2 regions of the Peribacillus sp. YIM B13477 genome follow, and region 1 is predicted to be linked to the other one. Evidence: riboswitches for the same ligand, from Rfam matches in the RefSeq annotation. Region 1 holds a riboswitch; the other holds the start of a gene.

Region 1 (3,422 bases):
TTGCCAAAAAATCAGGGGAAGGCTGATCATATTTATCTCTCATATTCTTTAATGTATAAAAGACAGCCTCTCTGCTGCTGCATGCTTCCCTTTGGAGAGTGAGAGCCGAAAAGGCGCTTCCTTTTGATCCATCCGAAATTGGCTTAAATTTGGAAACGGCATCATACAATGCTTGTTCCGTTGGAGAAAATTCAATGGTGATGGTTTCTACATGCCGTTTTGTCCATTCAATGCCAGTATCGGCCCTCCGGTTTCGAATCATGACAGTGTTGACCAGTTCCTTTAGGTGTTCATCTTCAATGATGTTCCGACCTTTCCCTTTATACTTTTCCGAAAAGAGCGAAGCATTTCCCAAGTGGCCCGGTTTCAATAACGAAACGAGGTGGAATATCTCCTCGACTTTATTTTGAATCGGAGTGGCTGTCAGGAGTAAACAAAATTTCTTTTTCAGATTTTGGACGAATTCATAGTTCTTCGTCTTATTATTTTTAAGTTTATGAGCTTCATCAATAATGATGAAGTCATATTCCTGAGTAAAGATGATATCCCGATGTGGAGCGCGTTTCGCTGTATCAATGGATGAAATGACCACATCACAGGAGTCCCAAACATAACTTTTTCTCTGAACGACTGCCGGAATATGAAACTTGGTATTCAATTCAAATGCCCATTGTGTGACAAGGGAAGCCGGAACAAGGATCAATACTTTTTTTACAAGGCCCCTAATCATATACTCTTTTAGGATCAAGCCTGCTTCAATTGTTTTTCCCAGCCCTACCTCATCAGCCAAAATGGCTTTTCCATTCATTTTTTCCACTACTTGCTTCGCCGCTTCCAATTGATGGGGAAGCGGGGTTAACTGAGGAAGGTGCTTGGGCGCCTGTAAACCTTCAAAATCAGGGATGATAAGGTTTTCCTCCATTTGAACCGCCAACTTATAAAGCTCCCAATTTCCCCATGGACCGTCATTTTCCATCTTTTGCAGAAACTCGTCATTCCATTCAGAATTGAAGGATATATTGATTTTCATAGAAATAACTCCCTCTTAAATCATAAATTCCTTAATATAAGGTCAAAACCCGAACATTTCATATGTGAAGTAAGAAAAATATTTCTCTTCAAAAGATATTGCAGAGATAAGTTTCTTAGGGTAGGATATAAGTATATTTAGAAAATTCCAATTTCCAAACGCTACAAAGAATGTTTGTACATCGATTTTGCAGTTCGCGTTTTCTTAGTATGGGCTATAGGCTCCTAATTTATCCAAGATTACTGAAGGAGATCAGTCAAACGGTTTCTGAAGTTTTAGGAGAATTGGCAGAGAATGCATTCCATTTATGCTCAAAGGTTTTACCGATGCTTGGGGCTTATTCGCTTCCTTTCAATGGTAGACCATTTATATGCGGGTGAAGATAAGGGGAGAGACTACGGATGTAGCGCCGAAGGAGCAAACTTAGCAGTGAATCTCTCAGGCAAAAGAACTCTTATTGGACGCAACTCTGGAGAGCGCCGCCCGTTATGGGACGGCCACCAAAGGGGAAAACCTATTACATAGGTAAACTTTCAGGTTTCAGGACAGAGAAAAAGCTCAAACGGGCTTTCTCTGTCCTTTTTTTGTGCTTTTTTCACATCATGAATCAGGATGTATCTGATGCGTAATGACAAGAAGCTTTTGATAATGAAGCCAATTAATTTTTAAAAAAATCTGAAGGGGGTCATTTTTTGACCAATTTAAAAAGAACACCACTATTTGAGGTTTATCGTGAATACGGAGGTAAAACGATTGATTTTGGCGGCTGGGAACTTCCTGTCCAATTTTCGGGTATAAAGGATGAACATGAAGCCGTACGGACAAAAGCGGGGTTATTCGATGTTTCCCATATGGGGGAAGTCGATGTTAAGGGGCCTGGGAGCCTTTCCTTTTTACAGAAGATGCTGACCAATGATATATCAAAGCTGCAACAGGGCGGTGCCCAATATACCGCCATGTGTTATGAAAACGGAGGCACGGTTGATGATCTTATCGTGTATAAAAGGGCTGAGGACGACTATCTGCTCGTGGTAAATGCAGCGAATACAGAAAAAGATTTCAATTGGCTGCAAGCTAATTTAACGGAAGATGCCCAAATTACGAATGTATCAAGTGACTATACACAGCTGGCACTTCAAGGACCAGCTGCAGAGAAGATATTACAAAAACTATCCGGAAGTACTGACTTAAGTGAAATTGGATTTTTCAGGTTCAAGGATGATGTCATGATTAACGGTATCTCCACGCTGGTATCCCGTACTGGATACACTGGTGAAGATGGTTTTGAAATATATAGCGACAGTAAAAATGGCCCTGCACTTTGGAAGGCGATTATGGATGCCGGTAAGGAAGAGGGGGTTCAGCCGATTGGTTTAGGTGCTCGTGATACCCTGCGTTTTGAAGCGAAACTGCCGCTGTATGGGCAGGAGCTTTCGGCGGACATCACCCCGATAGAAGCTGGGATTGGTTTTGCAGTAAAAGTGGATAAGGAAGTTGATTTTTTCGGGAAAGCCGTTCTTGCTGAGCAAAAGGAGAAAGGGGCTCCCCGGAAGCTTGTGGGAATTGAAATGATTGACCGTGGCATTCCACGTCATGGATATAAGGTCTACAGCGGTGATGAAGTCATTGGCGAGGTCACGACTGGTACCCAATCGCCAACATTGAAGAAAAACGTTGGATTGGTACTTATCGATAAGGAATTTTCGGTGCTGGATGCGGAAGTCGAAGTGGAAATCCGTTCCAAACGTTTGAAAGCCGTTATAATACAAACACCTTTTTATAAAAAACCACGTAAATAGAGGGGAATGGTCATTAGATGAAACATCGTTATTTACCCATGACAGAGCAAGATAAACAAGAAATGCTGGGAGCGATAGGGGTATCCTCTGCTGAAGAACTTTTCAATGATATCCCTGAAAGCGTTCGTTTTCAAGGAGAATACGATATCAAGCCTGCTAAATCGGAACCTGCATTAATGAAAGAATTATCAAGGCTTGCTGCAAAGAATGCGGACCTTAAAAATTATGCTTCCTTCCTTGGTGCGGGTGTCTATGACCATTACGCGCCGGTCATCGTCGATCATGTTCTTTCCCGTTCTGAGTTTTATACGGCGTATACACCGTATCAGCCTGAAATTTCACAGGGCGAGCTTCAAGCAATCTTTGAATATCAAACGATGATATGTGAATTGACGGGCATGGACGTGGCTAACTCCTCCATGTATGACGGCGGGACGGCGCTGGCTGAAGCAGCGATGCTTGCTTCAGGACAGACAAGGCGGAAGAAGATTCTCATTTCAGGAACCGTTCATCCTGAATCAAGAGAAGTTGTGAAGACATATGCAAAAGGGCAACGCGTGGAAGTGATCGAAATTCCTCATAAAGACGGTGTG
Region 2 (3,422 bases), on a different contig from region 1:
CATATCTCCATATTTCCGGAAGGAGCCAATAGGATAATACGTAAGACAAAGTAATGTAAATCAGAACATATAGAGCGGGTGCACCCTTACCATAAGCCCAGCCGCTGCCGCCAAGGAAGGAGAAGGTCGTATAGATTTCCCCAGCCATCAGCAGAAAGACGAATATCGCACCAAAACCGCGTCCGCCCACCGTCCATTGTTCCAAGTCCATATCTTTTCCTTTTGAAGAGCGTATTCCTAAAAATATCGATAGAAGCAAAAATGCTAAAATGATTAAGAGAGCAATATTCATTCCTGGTCACCTTCCCGATTCCTGGGATCCAGCTTATACATGATGCCGAGTATGGCAGAGGTAAGGACCACCCACATAGCCATCCAGAACATATTGAAAGGCATCCCTAATACGTATGGTTCTATTTTATTAACAAAAGGTAGAAATCCCAGTATGCCTATAAAAGGAACTAGTGTAAGAATATATATAATCTTCATTAAAAAACCCCCTCCGTTTTAAATAAAGTGAAACGCCCACCAATGGGGGTTTATTCTTCAATGCCACTGATGGATGGTGAACCAAACCGGATGGAAAATTCATACATGACGGAAAAGGTCCGATAATATATATTAGCTTACACTATTTTGATATAAAATTTAATGCAGTTGCCTGATATATTTTAGCAAAAGTGTGCAGAAAGCCGAAGGCCTAATATGTTCATAAGCAGATAAAGCCTTGAATTCATATTGAGTTCAAGGCTTTATTTCCTTTAGCTATCTTTTTTTTCGATAATTATATAGTATCACCAAGAGGATGAACCAGATTGGGGTCAAGAGCAGTGATAGCCGTGTAGCTTCAGCGAATAGCATAACAATAAGGATGAACAGGAATAAGCCTAAAATGACGTAATTGACAAAAGGTGTAAAAGGAGCCTTGAAAGTCGATTCGGCTCTTAGGTCAGGCCTTGTTTTCGAATATTTGATATGGGAGATCAAGATAATGCTCCATACCCATATGAAACAGATGGCACTGATGGTAGTCACGACTGTAAATGCCTGTTCCGGTATCAGCTTGCTTAATAATGCCCCTATTGATACAACGATTGTGGATGTGAATAAGGCATTGCTCGGAACAGCCTGTTTATTTAATTTTTCCAGCTTAGCTGGGGCTTCACCATTCCTGCTTAACGTATAAAGTATTCGGCTCGTTGAAAATAAACCGCTGTTGCATGCAGAAGCAGCGGATGTCAAAACGACGAAGTTGATGATCCCTGCAGCGACTGGAATGCCGATTAACGCAAAGACCTCTACAAATGGACTGCTTGTGGCATCCAGTTGTGTCCATGGGTTGACGCAGAGAATGACGAATAGTGCACCAACGTAGAAAAGCAAAATCCGGACAGGGATTTTATTGATGGCAGATGGAATGTTCTTTCGCGGGTTTGCCGTTTCTGCTGCAGAAACCCCGACCAATTCGACACCGACAAATGAGAAGACGACCAACTGTAAAGATAACAGGAATCCGGAAATGCCATTGGGGAACATGCCGCCATGATTCCAAAGGTTCGTTAGGGAAACCGTTCCGGTATTGGTATTGAAGCCGAGGATCAGAAGGAAAATTCCTACGATGATCAAGGCGATGATCGTGATTACTTTAATGATGGCAAACCAGAATTCCAATTCGCCAAAGATCTTAACGGTCAATAGGTTCAATCCTAACAGAATGACCAGACAAAGCAGAGCCGGAATCCATTGAGGGACATCAAACCAATATTGCATATAAACACCGACAGCTATGATATCGGCCATTGCGGTCATGATCCAACAAAACCAATATGTCCAACCGGTCAGGAAGCCGGCCCATGGACCGACATATTCAGTTGCGAATTCAGTGAATGATGTGTACCCTGCATTGGATAAAAGCAATTCCCCCAGGGCCCTCATCACAAAAAACAAGGCAATCCCTATTATCATATAAGAGAATACTATGGAAGGACCTGCTAATTGTATGGCTTTTCCGGAACCTAAAAATAAACCGGTGCCAATGGTTCCTCCTATTGCAATCAGTTGTACATGTCGGTTTTTTAAATCTCTTTTTAATTCTTGTTTAGCCAATTCGTACGCCCCCGTTTTTATAGTCTTGGTAGTGAATGTTTACCTGCATGGTCTTGGAGAGAGGGACGTGATTATCGTCCAGCTTGCCTTTCCCATTTGTTGTTTTAGTCCAATCACAAAATGGACAATAAAAAAAGAGATTGGATAATACCAATCTCTTAAAGGGCTCAGAATAACAATATATCATTCGTTACTCTTCTGTCCTTTTGCCTGAGATTGTGAATCCTTCGGCGCTGCATCTTGTACAGTCTCTCCAGAAGCTGCTCCTGCTATAGTGTGATCCATAGCATTCATCGCTTGCTTGTATGCGGTTGTGAAGAAATGTCAGTCAGTGATGATTTTCCACTGCTTGATCATTTCATTATGCTTATAAAATAATATTGGAATTCTATCATCTATTTTTCGGTAGGTCAACAATTTCTTTTGAAATGAAACAGGCATTTTCTGTAGTTTAATAGTGGTCTGTATTTAACTTAAGGTCTAAGCAGAAGTGATTGTTTTCTACTCATTATGAACGATCACTATAATAAAATACTGAACATCATTTTTTTAAAATGATATTTTTAGATTAGAAAAATCAACAAGATATTATTGGCAACTGTTTATTTCAAAAATACAATTGTATTTTTACAGAATATTTACTATTATAAGATAAGAAAACATAAATGAAGTGTTATTGATATTTTTTAGATAGAGCATTTCTAACTGCAATAATTAATAAGTTCGTGGTAAGGATAGAAAAGCATTACCGATATTGCATCTGGGGGAGTTAATCATGTCGAACAAGGAATTAAAGAGAGGGCTGGAAGCACGTCACATTCAAATGATAGCTTTGGGCGGAACCATCGGAGTCGGGTTATTCATGGGATCTGCGAGCACGATCAAATGGACCGGGCCCTCTGTAATGCTTGCTTATGCCATTGCAGGTATTTTTATATTTTTCATCATGCGTTCCATGGGTGAGATGCTTTATTTAGAACCGACTACAGGTTCTTTTGCAACCTTTGCGAGCAGCTATATACATCCTTTGGCAGGTTATATGACTGCTTGGAGCAATTGGTTTCAATGGGTAATCGTCGGAATGTCCGAAATCATTGCGGTTGGGCTGTATATGCAATATTGGTTCCCGGAGTTACCGGCATGGATACCAGGTGTAGTGGCCATGATCATCTTGGGGGCGGCCAACCTCATTTCCGTTAAATCATTCGGAGAATTTGAATTCTGGTTTGCACTTATAAAAATCATAACGATTATATTGATGATCGTTGCCGGCCTGGGCCTTATCTTCTTTGGAATAGGCAATGGCGGGGATGCGC

Evidence for each region. A riboswitch is a leader RNA that binds a small molecule or an ion and turns the genes downstream of it on or off. The one in region 1 is predicted to bind glycine.
Region 2: it holds a riboswitch for glycine, as region 1 does, so the genes downstream of both, ACFX4H_RS21650 (amino acid permease) here and gcvT (glycine cleavage system aminomethyltransferase GcvT) in region 1, are expected to answer to the same signal.

Annotation. Positions count from the first base shown of each region.
Region 1 covers NZ_JBHZPD010000001.1:331,210-334,631, forward strand. Annotated here, with positions in the region: gene ACFX4H_RS01655 (DEAD/DEAH box helicase) at 1-1,030, opposite strand, end outside; glycine riboswitch at 1,407-1,494, shown strand; glycine riboswitch at 1,498-1,581, shown strand; gene gcvT (glycine cleavage system aminomethyltransferase GcvT) at 1,723-2,829, shown strand; gene gcvPA (aminomethyl-transferring glycine dehydrogenase subunit GcvPA) at 2,847-3,422, shown strand, end outside.
Region 2 covers NZ_JBHZPD010000008.1:236,622-240,043, forward strand. Annotated here, with positions in the region: gene ACFX4H_RS21640 (sodium:solute symporter family protein) at 1-292, opposite strand, end outside; gene ACFX4H_RS21645 (DUF3311 domain-containing protein) at 289-489, opposite strand; gene ACFX4H_RS21650 (amino acid permease) at 766-2,106, opposite strand; glycine riboswitch at 2,295-2,373, opposite strand; gene ACFX4H_RS21655 (amino acid permease) at 2,882-3,422, shown strand, end outside.